2 regions of the Erythrobacter sp. 3-20A1M genome follow, and region 2 is predicted to be linked to the other one. Evidence: predicted binding sites of a transcription regulator. Region 2 holds the regulator's gene; the other holds the start of a gene.
What was found. Region 2 encodes LexA, which represses DNA repair genes until DNA is damaged. Its sites were predicted from a motif close to GTTCCNCNCTTGTTCT; they were not measured.

Region 1 (7,397 bases), 390 kb from region 2:
AGCGCGATATTGGTCATCTTTTGCGTTCTGAACAATTCCCAGCTGCTCAATTATTTCCGAGTTCATGGTTGCCAGATTGTCTGGTTTGACCATCATTAACGTACCCCTACGCCCTCGATGCAAGCCAAGTGTTTTGGCGCATACGACACACAGCGAGATAAGACCCATGCACGTTCAATAAGGAATTGATCGCGCGATAGCGAGATATCTCTCACTCCGTCGCCTCGCTAACCCGCTCCTTCACAAGCCTCAACATAAGCGCAAGATACTGCCCCGTGTAGCTCGCCTTCACCTTCGCGACCTCCTCCGGCCCTTCGACTACGCCGCTGCTACGCATCGGCTTCGCTCAGGACAGGCTTCTCCCGGGCTCCGCGCGCCAGCAGCGGTTTGAGATACTGGCCGGTGTAGCTTCTCTCGTTGAGAGCGACATCTTCCGGGACACCCTCCGCCACAATCTCGCCCCCGCGCACGCCGCCATCCGGCCCAAGGTCCAGCAGCCAGTCCGCGGTCTTGATCACATCGAGATTGTGCTCGATCACCACCACGGAATTGCCCTGGTCGACCAGCCGGTGGAGCACCTCCAGCAGCTTGCGCACGTCCTCGAAATGCAGGCCGGTGGTCGGCTCGTCGAGGATATACAGCGTCTGCCCGGTGCTGCGCCGCGCGAGTTCCTTGGCCAGCTTCACCCGCTGCGCCTCGCCGCCCGACAGGGTGGTCGCCTGCTGCCCGACCTTGACGTAGCCCAGCCCCACCTCGTTCAGCATGTGCATCTTGTCGCGGATCGGGGGGACGGCCTTGAAGAATTCCTCCGCATCCTCGATCGTCATGTCGAGCACATCGGCGATGGAGTGGCCCTTGAACTTCACCTCCAGCGTCTCGCGGTTGTAGCGCTTGCCCCCGCATTCCTCGCACGTCACGTAGACGTCGGGCAGGAAGTGCATCTCGATCTTGATCAGGCCGTCGCCCTGGCACGCCTCGCACCGGCCGCCCTTCACGTTGAAGCTGAAGCGCCCCGGCTTGTACCCGCGCGCCTGCGCCTCCGGCAGGCCCGCGAACCAGTCGCGGATATTGGTGAAGGCGCCGGTGTAGGTCGCCGGGTTCGACCGCGGGGTGCGGCCAATGGGGGACTGGTCGATCTCGATCACCTTGTCGCAATGTTCCAGCCCCGTGACCTTGTCGTGCGGGCCGGCGACCACGCGCGCACCGTTCAGCTGCCGCGCGGCGGAGGCGTAAAGCGTGTCGATGGTGAAGCTGGACTTGCCGCTGCCCGAAACGCCGGTGATGCAGGTGAAGGTGCCCAGCGGGATCGACGCGGTGACGTTGTTGAGGTTGTTCGCGCGCGCGCCATGGACGGTGAGCTTCTTGCCGTTGCCCGTGCGCCGCTCGGCCGGGACCGCGATCTCGCGCCGCCCGGTGAGGTAGTCGGCGGTGAGCGAGCCCTTCGCCTTCAGGATCTGTTTCAGCGTGCCCTGCGCCACCACGCTGCCGCCGCGCACGCCCGCGCCCGGGCCGAGGTCGACCACATGGTCGGCGGCGCGGATCGCGTCCTCGTCATGCTCGACCACGATCACCGTGTTGCCGAGGTCGCGCAGGCGCTTGAGCGTCTCCAGCAGGCGGTCGTTGTCGCGCTGGTGCAGGCCGATGCTCGGCTCGTCCAGCACGTAGAGCACGCCGCTGAGCCCGCTGCCGATCTGGCTGGCGAGGCGGATGCGCTGGCTCTCCCCGCCCGACAGGGTGCCGCTGGTACGGTCGAGGTTGAGGTAATCGAGCCCGACATTGTCGAGGAAGCCCAGCCGCTCGTTGATCTCCTTCAGGATGGCGGTGGCGATCTGGTTCTGCTGCTCGTTCAGGTGATCGGGCAGCGCGAGGAACCACGCCTTCGCATCGGCGACGCTCATCTTGGTGGGCGTGGCGATGTCGGTTGGACCTTCCGGTCCCGCGACCTTCACCGCCAGCGCCTTGTCGTTGAGCCGCTTGCCCCCGCACGTCTCGCATGGCTGCGCCGTCTGGAACTTGGACAGCTCCTCGCGCATCCACGCGCTCTCGGTCTGCAGCATGCGGCGGTTGAGGTTGCCGATCACGCCTTCGAACGGCTTGTTGACGGTGTACTGCTTGCGCCCGTCCTTGAAGGTGAGGGGCACGCGCTTGCCCTTCGTACCGTAGAGGATCACGTCGCGCTGCTCGGGCGCGAGATCCTGCCACGGCGTGGTCAGGTCGAAGCCGTATTCCTTCGCCAGGCTGGCAAGCACCTGCATGTAATAGGGCGATGGCGGGTTGCTCTTCGCCCACGGCACCACCGCGCCCTTCTTCAGGCTGAGCGCCTCGTTCGGCACCACCAGCTGCGGGTCGAACAGCTGCTTCTCGCCGATCCCGTCGCAGGTCGCGCAGGCCCCCTGGGGGGCGTTGAAGGAGAACAGGCGCGGCTCGATCTCCTCGATGGTGAAGCCGCTCACCGGGCAGGCGAATTTCTCGGAGAAGACGATGCGGTTGGCGGGAAGGCCGGCGCCTTTCATCTTGTTTCCCTGGGCGCCGGCGCTTTCTTCCTCACCCTCGCGCCCCGGCACCACGCCGTCCGCCAGGTCGACATAGGCCAGCCCCTCGGCCAGGCGCAGCGCGGTCTCGAAACTGTCGGCGAGGCGCGTTTCCAGCCCTTCCTTCACCGCCAGGCGATCGACCACCACCTCGATGTCGTGCTTGAACTTCTTGTCGAGCGCGGGAGCTTCCTCGATCGGGTAGAGCTCGCCGTCGATGCGTACGCGGGTGAAGCCAGCCTTCTGCCATTCGGCCAGCTCGCGCCGGTACTCGCCCTTGCGCCCGCGCACCACGGGCGCGAGCAGATAGGCGCGCGTCCCCTCGGGCAGGGCCATTACGCGGTCGACCATGTTGGAGACGGTCTGCGCCTCGATCGGCTGACCGGTCGCGGGGCTGTAGGGAATGCCGACCCGCGCCCACAACAGGCGCATGTAGTCGTAGATCTCGGTGACGGTCGCCACGGTCGAGCGCGGATTGCGCGAGGTGGTTTTCTGCTCGATCGAGATCGCGGGGCTAAGCCCGTCGATATGCTCGACATCGGGCTTCTGCATCATCTCGAGGAACTGGCGCGCATAGGCGGAGAGACTCTCGACATAGCGCCGCTGCCCCTCGGCATAGATCGTGTCGAAGGCGAGCGACGACTTGCCGCTGCCCGACAGCCCCGTGATCACGATCAGGCTGTCGCGCGGCAGATCGATATCCACGCCCTTGAGATTGTGCTCGCGCGCGCCGCGCACGGAAATTTTCGTAAGAGCCATAGGGGCCGTGTTCGCCTTGTGTTCCGCAAAGTCAAGCATGCCGGGCGGCATCGCCGTTCAAGAGCGAGCGGAAGGTCGCAGCGGTTCCGCCCGGTCGCGAGAGATGTGGGGTCGCGGCCGGGAAATGCAAAAGGCGGATCGATACGTCCGGTTCTTTACGAAGCCTCCGCCCCGACCCAGCCGTGCATCCGCATCCAGGCGACGAAGGCGTCGAACCAGCCGGTGCTGGTGGTATCCTTCGGGTACATACCGAAGCCGTGACCGCCCTGTTCGTACAGGTGGAATTCGACCGGCTTCTTCGCCTTGCGCCAGCTTTCGATCAGGCCGAAGCCGCTGTCGCCGAACAGCGGATCGTCGGCGGCGAGCGCAACGAACAGCGGCGGCGCATCGGCCGGCACGGTGACCGGGGCGAGCGGGCCGTAGATCGTTGCGGCGAAGGCCGGATGCGCCTCGCCATCGGTCAGCACCGTGGCAAGCGTCAGCATCGCCCCGGCGGAAAAGCCGACCATGCCGATCCGGTCCGGGTCGACATGCCACTCCCCGGCGCGCTGGCGGATCAGGGCGAAGGCCGCGCGGGAATCCGCCAGTTGCGGCGCGAGATCGGTGGCGATGTCCGGCGCCTGCCCACGCGGCTGACTCGCGGCGGCGGAGAACATCTCCGCCATGGATTTCTGGAAGGCGGGCAGCCCGGCGGCTGTCTGGCGCAACCGGTATTTGAGCACGAACGCCGCGATCCCATGATCGGCCAGCGCCTGTGCCACGTCCCACCCTTCGTTCTGCATCGACAGGGTGCGGAAGCCGCCGCCGGGCGCGACGATCACCGCCGTACCGGTCGCCTTCGCCGGATCGGGCAGGAACGGCGTGAGCGTGGCGTCCGTCACATTGCGCGCGAACACGCTGCCATACTGGCTATGCCAGCTTTCCGGCACGTTGGCGTCCGGCAGCGGACCGGTTTGCAGCGGGATCGCCTGCGGTTGCGCGGGCGTGGGGATTGCGGTCATCGCATCGTCCTGCGCCTGCGCGGGGATCGCAGGCGCGGCAATGGCGAAGAGCGCTGCGAACAGCAATCGCGGGAATCTCATCACTCGTTCTCCTTCCTGGCGATCATCGGGCCGGGATAATCGGACTGGTCGATCGGCTGCATCGTGCCGTCGGCATTGTATTCCAGCGGGAAGACCCGGACCGAGCGGCGCCCCAGCGCGCCCTTGCGCCCCCCGATGCGCAGCCCCGCATCGTGCGCGAACAGGTACCAGTGGCCGCGGAACTCCACGATGCCCGGATGGATGGTAAAGCTGTTGCGCCCCGCCCCGGTCAGCAGGCCGCGATAGGCCCACGGCCCCCGGATCGAAGGCGCGGTGGCGTAGGAAATATGCTCGTCGCTCTGCGTGCGCCGGTCGAGCGAGGCGTAGGTGAGGTAATAGGTCTCACCGCGCCGGTGCAGCCACGGCCCCTCCTCGAAATGCGGGGGCGTGATTTCGGTGATCGGGCCGTCGATCCCGGTCATGTCCGGTGCCAGCTTCGCGATGTAGCATTGCCGGTTGCCCCACGCGATCCAGCTGGTGCCGTCCGTATCGGTGAACACCGTCGGATCGATATCCTCCCAGCTATGCGTGCCCTTGGGCGTCATCTGGTTGGTGATCAGCGCCGCGCCCTTCGCATCGCGGAACGGGCCGGTCGGCGAGTCTGACACCGCCACCCCGATCGCCTTGCCCGGATGCGTGTTGTCGTGTTCGACCGCGGCGTAGAGCCAGTAGCGCCCGTCTTTCTCGATCACCTGCGAGGCCCAGGCATCCTTCTTCGCCCATTTGAAATCGGCGACGTTCATGACCGGGCCGTGCGCGGTCCAGTGGCGCATGTCCGTGGTTGAATAGACGAGCCAGTCGTTCATGTTGAACATCTCGCCCTCGCCCGCCTCGTCGTGCCCGACATAGAGGTACAGCGTATCGCCCACGACCAGCGGCGCGGGATCGGCGGTGAAGGTGTTGTATGCGATCCGGGTCGGGAACGATTGCTCCTGCTCCGGGCCCGGGGCCTGCGCCCGTACCGCCGCCGCCGATAGCGCCGACAGCGCCAGCAGGAATATCGTCAGGCCGCCCCATGCCATTTTCATCGGCTCGCTCTCCCGCCGTGCCCGCGTCATCCGGGCCTCTCTGGATGTCGTAACCCATCATGGTAGCGCTAACAACAGCGGCGACGAGCCTTGATGCGGTGCCCGCTCTCGGCATAGGGAGCGCGCATGACCGATTATCATTTCTACGAGCCCGCCGAGGGCCACCGCCTGCCGCACGATCCGTTGAACGCCATCGTCGCGCCGCGGCCGATCGGGTGGGTTTCGACGCTGAGCGCGGACGGCGTGCGCAACCTGTCGCCCTACAGCTTCTTCAACCTGATCAATTATCGCCCGCCGCTGATCGCGTTCTCTTCCGTGGGGAAGAAGGACGCGGTGACGAATATCGAGGCGACCGGCGAATTCGTGTGGAACCTCGCCACGCGCGCGCAGGCCGAGGCGATGAACGCCACCTCGGCGCAGGTGGAGCCGGAGGTGGACGAGTTCGACCTCGCGGGGCTGGGCGCCCTGCCCTCTCGATTGGTCAAGCCGGACCGCGTCGCGGGCAGTCCGGTTCATTTCGAATGCAAGCTGACCCAGCCCGTCCGACTGGAGGACAAGGACGGCGCGGCGACCGATACTTGGCTGGTGATCGGCGAGGCGGTCGGCATCCATATCGACCCGGCCATGCTGGAGGACGGCATCTACCAGACCGCCCGCCCCCGCCCCATCCTGCGCGGCGGCGGCCCCGCCGACTATTTCGAGATCGGCGAGGACGGACTGTTTAAGATGCACCGGCCGGGGTGAGGGGGCGGCTGTTGGAACTTAAGAGCTGAGGTGAGGCGTGGCGGGCTGGAAGTCGGGCGATAGCGGGAAGCGACCTTATAGCCTCGCGGTTGAACAGCGCGGCGATTAAATCCAGAACAGTGGCGACAAAAACTGTGCTATCTTATTTTTGGGTTTGAATGGTTCGAATATGCGCATCGCTGTGTTGTCTACTTCTAGTCAATGCGACGTGCTCCCAGGAGCGTCAGAACCACGAGAGCTGTGCTTTGCACGCTGCCGATAAGATCGAAGGGACGGCTTTGCTGGTCACTGGCGTAGAGTCAGAGGGCCATTTAAGGTTATCGATTTTCAAAGATAAGTGCAGTAAACGTTTGGACGTCTATTTTAAGCCCGATGCTCTAGAGGATATCAATTTCTACTTAGGTTCGATGCCCGGCAGGGATTTTGACGGTGTGAAAGTCGCCATTCTCGATGCAGAACTTCTGGATGTGAGCAAACCAGCTTCTAACCGAGCCGGAGATCCGATCCTGATTGACCGTGTCTATGGCTTGCAGCCTCTCGCCGAACAGGACAAAATAAAAGAAGCTGAAATTAGATGATGTCCGCATTCCACCCCATATCCGCCCTCCCGAAGGAAACCTTGAGTTTAGTTGCACGACCGATTTAGGGGACACGTTAGGCGTCGCTAATATCCGCCATTGGGAGCACAAACTGCAATTCGCTCATCGTCGCCCCGGACTTGATCCGGGGTGAGGCTTTACTTCTGCGACGCCCCGCCAGAGGCAGCACCGCCCCGGATCGAGTCCGGGGCGACGTGGGAGGGGGTGTTTAGACCGCGATCCTATCTCGTTTCGCGGCGGGGGCCAGCCCTCACCCGCCCTTGCGCTCCTTTTCCACCGCGTCGAGCGCTGCTTGCGGCCAGGTGACTGGGTACTGCGTCTGCGGGTTGAAGACGCCTCCGGGATACTGCGCCTCGGCAGCAGCGGCGATTTCGGCGGGGCTCAGCGCCTCGGTCGGCTCCAGCGCCAGCACGTCGAGCCCGCGCGCGATCTCCGTGCCGTAGATCTTGCCCTTGTAGTAATAGGCCGACCAGAACCCGCCCAGCACCAGCTGCTCGTCGTCGATCGGGCCGCGATCGAAATAGGCGATCTCCTTCGGGTTGGCGCTGTCGGTGAAATCGATCACCGAGATGCCGCCCTGGTACCACGCCTGGACGAAGATATCGCGGCCCGGCACGGGCACGGCGGAGCCGTTGTGCGCGACGCAGTTTTCCA
Region 2 (7,397 bases):
ATGGATCAGGGGTACATGCGCATAGACCGGCTCGCGCCAGTCCTCTCCCATCTCCTGCATGGCGCGGATGATCGGCAGCTGGCGGAACGCGTTGTTCAGGTGATCGTCGCCGCGGATGATGTGCGTGCAGCCCATATCGGCGTCGTCGACGACCACGGCCAGCATATAGGTCGGCGTGCCGTCGCCGCGCAGGATGATGTAGTCGTCGATCTCGCTGTTGGCGACGCGGACCGTGCCCTGCACCGCGTCCTCGATCACCGTCTCTCCGTCGACCGGCGTCTTGATGCGGATGGTGTAGGGCATGCCGTCTTGCTCGGGGCCCGGCTCACGGTCCCGCCAGCGCCCGTCATAGCGCAAGGGCTGCTTGTTGGCGCGCTGCTCGGCGCGCATCGCCTCCAGCTCCTCGGGCGTCGCGAAGCATTTATAGGCGTGCCCTGCAGCGAGAAGCTGGTTCGCCACCTGCGCATGGCGCTCGGCGCGCTCCGACTGAAACACCGGCGCTTCGTCGTAATCGAGCCCGAGCCACTCCAGCCCGTCGAGGATCTTCTCGATCGCGTCCGGGGTGGATCGGGCGCGGTCGGTATCCTCGATCCGCAACAACGCCTTGCCGCCATGATGGCGGGCGAACAGCCAGTTGAACAGCGCGGTACGGGCACCGCCCAGATGCAGATAGCCGGTCGGTGAGGGGGCGAACCGCGTCACCACCGGGCTCGCTGAGGCGCTGCTGTCGCTTGCCATGGGGCGAGCCTTCCTTTCAAATCACGTAATGGCCAGCAGCAACGTACCGAATGTGCCGATGGGGGCGGGCCCCGGCCCGGGGGATGCTGCAGCGCAGCACGTGCCTTGGCATTCGCGCGTGCACTTGTCCAGCATCGCCACGAGACTCGATTCGGCCCTGGGCAATGCTGGTTTCGATCGTGCACCGTGGCTGGCCGTCGTTCTGGCCGGTGGGATCGCGAGCTGGTTTGCGCTTCACAGCCGGTGGGAATGGGGCGCGGCCATTGCAGCGGCTCTGCTGCTGGCGCTGTGGGGGTGGGCGATTTCGCGTAACGAAACGCGCGAGTATCTCGGACGGGCGGTAATGATCGCCGCGCTGGTCTTTGCATTCGGTATCGGCCTGGTCTGGGCGCGTTCCGCGACGGTGGGCGCCGAGCCTCTCGCCTACCCGCGGGTGGTGACCTTACAGGGCAGGGTGCTGGAACGTGAAGACCAGCCTGCCCGCGATCGAAGCCGTCTTACCCTGGCATATCGCGACGCTCAGGACGGTCACGCTCGCAAGGTCCGGGTGAACGTGCCGCTGCTCGCCGACAATGCGCCGCCGGACGAGGGAGATATCGTTCGCCTTCGCTCGCGCCTCATGCCGCCTGCCCCACCGCTCGTGCCCGGAGCCTACGATTTCGCGCGAACGGCCTGGTTCGAAGGGCTTGCTGCGACGGGCTCGGCGATAGGGGAGATCGAGACCTTATCGGTGGGCCAAATCGAGGCCGATCCGTTCAGCCGCGCGCAGCGGCATCTTTCGCAGCATGTGAGGGGGCAGTTGGGCGGATCGGAAGGAGCGATCGCAGCGGCCTTCGCGAGCGGTGATCGCGGAGCGATCGCCGAGCGGGACGAGAGCGCCATGCGCGATGCCGGGTTGACGCACCTGCTCTCGATCAGCGGTCTGCATGTGAGCGCGGTGATAGCTGCTGCCTATTTCCTCGCATTGCGCATCTTGGCCTTGTGGCCGTGGCTCGTCTTGCGCGTGCGTCTCCCTGTGATGGCTGCCGCCGTGGGTGCCTTGGCCGGGATCGGTTACACCCTGCTGACCGGGGCCGAGGTGCCCACGGTGCGCAGCTGCGTCGGAGCAGTGCTGGTACTACTGGCGCTGGCGCTGGGGCGCGAACCGCTGAGCCTGCGCATGGTCGCGGTCGCCGCGAGTGTGGTCATGTTGGCATGGCCGGAGGCGCTGGTCGGGCCGAGTTTCCAGATGAGCTTCTCGGCCGTCATCGCGATCGTGGGGCTTCACAATGCAGGGCCGGTCCGGCGCTTCCTCGCACCGCGCGACGAGGGCATGGCGAGGCGGTTCCTGCGGCACCTCGCCATGCTGCTGCTGACGGGTTTCGTCATCGAGATCGCGCTGATGCCGATCGTGCTGTTCCATTTCCATCGGGCCGGACTTTACGGGGCGTTCGCCAATGTTCTCGCCATACCGCTGACCACTTTCGTCAGCATGCCCTTGATCGCGCTCGCGCTCGCGCTGGACATCGTGGGCCTGGGCGGGCCGGCGTGGTGGCTAGCGGGCTGGTCGCTCGACCTGCTGCTGGCGATCGCGCATTTTGCCGCTTCGCAGCCGGGTGCGGTCAAGCTTGCCCCGCAAATGAGCGGTCTCACGATCGCGCTGTTCGTGCTGGGCGGCTTGTGGCTCGCCTTGTGGAGCGGTCGCGGCAGATTGCTTGGCCTCCTGCCCGTGACCCTGGCGCTCGGTCTTCTTGTGATGACGCCTGCGCCCGATATCCTGATCGGGCGGGATGGCCGCAATGTGGGCATCGCGGACGAGGAGGGCAGGCTCGTCATGCTGCGCGAGGGGCGCTCCGGCTATGCGCGGGACACGATTGTGGAACTCGGCGGCAGGGGAGCGGAGACGGTCGGCATCGACCATTCGGCCCTGGCGCGATGCAGCCGCGATTTCTGCACCGTCGAGCTCGACCGAGGGGACCGGCACTGGAGCATCCTCATGGCGCGCAGTCGCGATCTGGTGTCCGAAAGAGCGCTGGCCGCCGCATGCGAGAGAGCCGATATCGTCGTGGCCGACCGCTACCTGCCCTATACCTGCCGCCCCCGCTGGTTACTGGCCGATCAGCGCTTTCTCAGCCGTAGCGGGGGTCTGGCGCTCTATCTCGACGACCGCCGCGTGGCTACGGTGGCCGACGGGCAGGGCGAACATGGCTGGTGGCGCGCGCCGCGAGACAACTGATCCCGAGCGCGTACCGCGTAGACGCACGCTCGACCGGAAACCCTCAGTGATAGCGCCGCAGGAGCCCCGCGAGCCGACCCTGGACCTGCACCTGAGCCGAATCGTAGACCTGCGATTGATATGCGGAATTCGCGGGATCGAGACGAATGCGACCGCTGTCCTTGTGGAGATACTTCAGCGTCGCTTCCTCGTTGTCGACCAGTGCAACCACGATCTCTCCATCGCGGGCCGTGTCGGTCCGGCGGATCAACGCGTAATCCCCGTCGAAAATACCCGCCTCGATCATCGAATCGCCCGATACCTCAAGCGCGTAGTGATCGCCGGGGCCGAGCAGCGCCGCCGGGACCGGCAGGCTCTGGTAATCTTCCAGTGCCTCGATCGGCGCACCTGCCGCGATGCGCCCGTGCAGCGGAATCTCGATGACGTCGTTAGCAGGTTCGGGTGCCTTGGCGGAAGCGGCCTTCGCCGAAGTGACCACATCGTTCGCCGCCTGCGGGGTACCACCGCCCACGGCATCCTCGGGCTGCTTGAGAATTTCCAGCGCCCGCGCGCGATTGGGCAGGCGGCGGATGAAGCCGCGCTCCTCCAAGGCGGAGATCAGGCGATGCACGCCCGACTTGCTCTTGAGGTCAAGGGCTTCCTTCATCTCCTCGAACGACGGGGAAATCCCGGTCTTCTCCAGCCGCTGCTGGATGAAACGGATCAGCTCGTGCTGCTTGGCGGTGAGCATGGACAGGCTCCTGCATCGTTGTTCCAATCATCCGCCTACCGGCGAACGAATGTGGAACAATTAGGAAACAGATGGAGCGCCGTCAAGCAAAAGCGCCATTTCCGATCCAATAGGCGGGCACCACCGATCCGGCGCGCACACGTTCGCCGTCGATCGGGCGGTCGATCAGTGCGTCGGCGTCGGCCAGTGCCTCCAGCGCGCTGCTATCCTGTTGACCGAGCGGAAGAAGCGCCTCGCCATCCCATCGTGCCCGGAGGAACTCGCGCCGCGGGCCGCCACCGGCGAGTTCTTCCGCGAGGGGCAGCAATAGCGGCTTGGCAACCGGATGCGCCGCACCGGCCAGCTTGCGCAAGGCTGGCAACATGAAGTGGAGGCCGGTGACGAAGCTGGAGACGGGGTTGCCTGGCAGGCCGAGCACCAGCTGACGATCGCGCTGCGCCACCATCAGGGGCTTTCCCGGCTTCATAGCGACGCGCCAGAAGGCGATCTGCGCCCCGGCTCGCTCCAGCGCGGGGCGCACCAGGTCGTGGTCGCCCACCGAGGCACCGCCCGAAACCACCAGCAGGTCGGCATCGGAATGGCTTTCGAAAGCTTCGACCAAAGCATCGATGCGGTCGGGGATCGGATCCTCGACCGCGACCGAGCAGGGAACGTGCGATGCCATGGCGCGCAGCATGGCGGCATTGCTGGCAGGTATCTGGTGCTCTGTGCATTGCGAGGGGTTGCGCGCCAGTTCGTCGCCGCCTTCGAGCAGCGCGATCCTCGGCTTCATTCCGACTTCCAGCGCCGCGTGACCGCCGGAGCGTGCGAGGGCGATCGCGGCGGCACCGATGCGCGACCCGGCGTGCAGCAGCGTGTCGCCTTCAGTGAAGTCGAACCCGCGCCGGCGGATATGGCGCGCATCGGGTCGGTCGTTGGCCGACAGGGCATCGCCGTCGCGGGTTGCGTCTTCCTGCAACAGCACGGCATTGGCACTGCGCGGCATGATCGCGCCGGTCGATATTCGTATGGCCTGGTTCCCGGTTAGCGAGCCGTCGAACGGCGCGCCGCACCGGCTTTCGCCGACGATCCGCCATGGACCGTTTCCGGCGACGGCGTAGCCATCCATGGCAGATAGGTCCGCGGAAGGTTGAGTCCGGCGCGCGGCCAGCGGTTTCGCCAGATAGCGCCCCAGCGCGTCATCGACGCCGAGCGTTTCCGTCCCGAGCGGCTTCACCAGCTCGAGCAGGCGGGACTGCGCTTCTTCCAATGGGATCGGCGGAGTGTTCATTCCGGCGCGCGCCACTCGCCCGACTTTCCCCCGCTCTTCGAGAGCAGGCGTACGCCCTCTATCACCATTGCCTTGTCGATCGCCTTGGCCATGTCGTAGATCGTCAGCAGCGCGACGGAAACCGCGGTCATCGCCTCCATCTCCACGCCGGTCTTGCCCGTCAGCGAGGCGGTCGCGTCCACCCGGATCGCATCGTCCTCGAACGCGAACGCCACGCTCACCGCGTCGAGCGCGAGCGGATGGCATAGCGGGATCAGCTCACCGGTCCGCTTCGCCGCCATGATCCCGGCAATCCGGGCGGCGGCGAGAACGTCGCCCTTGGGCGCATCGCCGTTGCGAACGGCCGCCAGCGCTTCGGGGGACATGCGGATGCGACCGGTGGCGACCGCGACCCGCGCGGTGGCGGACTTGCCACCGACATCGACCATACGCGCGTGGCCATGCTCGTCGAGATGGGTGAGTTCGGCCATCGGCCTCCTAACGCCTCCGCCTGTTCGACCAGATGGCGATTGCCAGACCGGCCAGCAGCAGGACCGCGCCCCACATTGTCCACTGGCGATCGTAGGCCATGAAGCTGCCAAGAAAGGCGATGCCCTGACCCTGAAGGATCCACACCGTCCCCATGGCCATCATCAGCAGGCCGACGAGCGTACCGAGTAACTTCATAGTGTCTCTCCGGATCCGGCAAGTCCTACAGGATGGAACACTTGGAACACAGTCCTGGGCTCGGAAAATCTTCCGCAGGATGTGCAATTCGGACGCGGTGCGGACAGGATCGAACGGGCGGTCATGACGGCGATCTAGCCCCATGAGGCCACAGTAGGACAGCTTGCGCGCTCAGCCATGCAGCAATGTGCGCGTAGCCGCCTCTACATCGTCCTGCCGCATCAGGCTTTCCCCGACCAGGAAGCATCGTACCCCGGCATCGGCCAAGCGCTGGCAATCGGCGTGGGTGGTTATCCCGCTCTCCCCGACGATCAGGGCACCTTCGGGTGCCAGGGCGGCGAGGCGTTCGGTAACCGCAAGATCGGTCTCGAAGGTGCGAAGGTCTCGGTTGTTGATCCCGATCAGGCGACTTTTCAGCAGCTGCGCGCGGGCTAGTTCATCTTCGTCGTGAACCTCGACCAGCACGTCCATTCCCAGTTCGGTGGCCGCAGTCTCGATCTCGGTCATCTGCCCGTCGGACAGGGCCGCGACGATGATCAGGATCGCGTCGGCCCCCATTGCACGGGCCTCCATGCATTGCCACGGATCGACCATGAAATCCTTGCGCAGCACGGGCAGGTCGCAAGCCGCGCGAGCCTCGACGAGAAAATCCGCGTGGCCCTGGAAATAAGGTTCGTCGGTCAATACGGAAAGGCACGCCGCGCCTGCAGCCGCGTAGGCGCGGGCATGATCGGCGGGGCGAAAGTCCGGTCGGATCAGACCTTTAGAGGGCGAAGCTTTCTTGATTTCCGCGATGAGGCCGAAGCCGGTCGTGGACTTTTCCCGCAGCGCTAGTTCGAACCCGCGCGGTGCTGACTGCACGGCGATCTTTTCGCGCAGCTGGTCGGGCGAAGTTTCACCCTTCCGCCGTGCGACTTCGTCACGCTTTGCGTCGCATATCTCGATCAGTTTGTTCATCTCAGGCCGCCATCGCGATCCAGCGGTCGAGCAGCGCCTCGGCGTCGCCGCTGTCGAGCGCCTCAGCAGCGCGGGTCGCGCCTGCGCGCCAGTCCGACGTTGCCCCGGCGACGAGCAGCGCACCGGCGGCGTTCAAGCAGACCGCGTCGCGATAGGGGCCGGGCGCGCCTGCCAGCAGAGACTTCAACGCCTTCGCGTTGTGGACCGCATCGCCGCCGCGGATCGCCTCGATCGGGGCATGGGGCAGATCGGCCTGCGCGGCATCGACGCGGCTCATCTCGTAATCGTTGCCACGCACGATCGCCACCTCGTTGCCGCCCGCCAGGCTCAGTTCGTCGAGCCCCTCGTCGCCGCTGACGATCATGGTCCAGTCGCTGCCGAGCCGTGCCTTGGCCCCGGCATAGATCGGAACATAGGCGGGCCGGGCGATGCCGATCAGCTGGCGCGTGACGCGCGCGGGGTTCGACAGCGGCCCCATCAGGTTGAATATCGTGCGCCGGCCGAGCCGCTGCCGGATGGGCTGGATGCGCGCCATCGCCGGGTGGTGGTTCTTCGCGAAGAGGAAGCAGATGCCGATCTCGGCCAGGGTCTTTTCGGCGGTGCGTCCGGCCGCCTCCATGTCGAGGCCAAGCGCCTCCAGCGTATCCGCCGCACCCGACTTGCTGCTCGCCGCGCGATTGCCGTGCTTGGCCACCGGCACGCCGCAGGCCGCGACGACCAGGCTGACCGCGGTTGAGACGTTAAGCGTGTGGTGTCCGTCGCCGCCGGTCCCGCACACGTCGATCGCCCCTTCCGGAGCATCGATCGGGATCAGGCGGGCG

Region 1: a site for LexA is predicted at 3,300-3,315, ahead of uvrA (excinuclease ABC subunit UvrA). Genes of this name have one in related genera too.

Annotation. Positions count from the first base shown of each region.
Region 1 covers NZ_CP045200.1:255,771-263,167, forward strand. The annotation lists gene F7D01_RS01210 (hypothetical protein) at 1-168, opposite strand, end outside; gene F7D01_RS15355 (hypothetical protein) at 212-337, opposite strand; gene uvrA (excinuclease ABC subunit UvrA) at 330-3,290, opposite strand; gene F7D01_RS01220 (alpha/beta hydrolase) at 3,446-4,372, opposite strand; gene F7D01_RS01225 (glycoside hydrolase family 43 protein) at 4,372-5,400, opposite strand; gene F7D01_RS01230 (flavin reductase family protein) at 5,527-6,144, shown strand; gene F7D01_RS01235 (hypothetical protein) at 6,390-6,722, shown strand; gene F7D01_RS01240 (DUF305 domain-containing protein) at 6,994-7,397, opposite strand, start outside.
Region 2 covers NZ_CP045200.1:2,985,933-2,993,329, forward strand. The annotation lists gene gltX (glutamate--tRNA ligase) at 1-738, opposite strand, end outside; gene F7D01_RS14435 (ComEC/Rec2 family competence protein) at 767-2,953, shown strand; gene lexA (transcriptional repressor LexA) at 2,997-3,683, opposite strand; gene F7D01_RS14445 (molybdopterin molybdotransferase MoeA) at 3,766-4,953, opposite strand; gene moaC (cyclic pyranopterin monophosphate synthase MoaC) at 4,950-5,423, opposite strand; gene F7D01_RS14455 (hypothetical protein) at 5,431-5,619, opposite strand; gene trpC (indole-3-glycerol phosphate synthase TrpC) at 5,791-6,576, opposite strand; gene trpD (anthranilate phosphoribosyltransferase) at 6,578-7,397, opposite strand, start outside.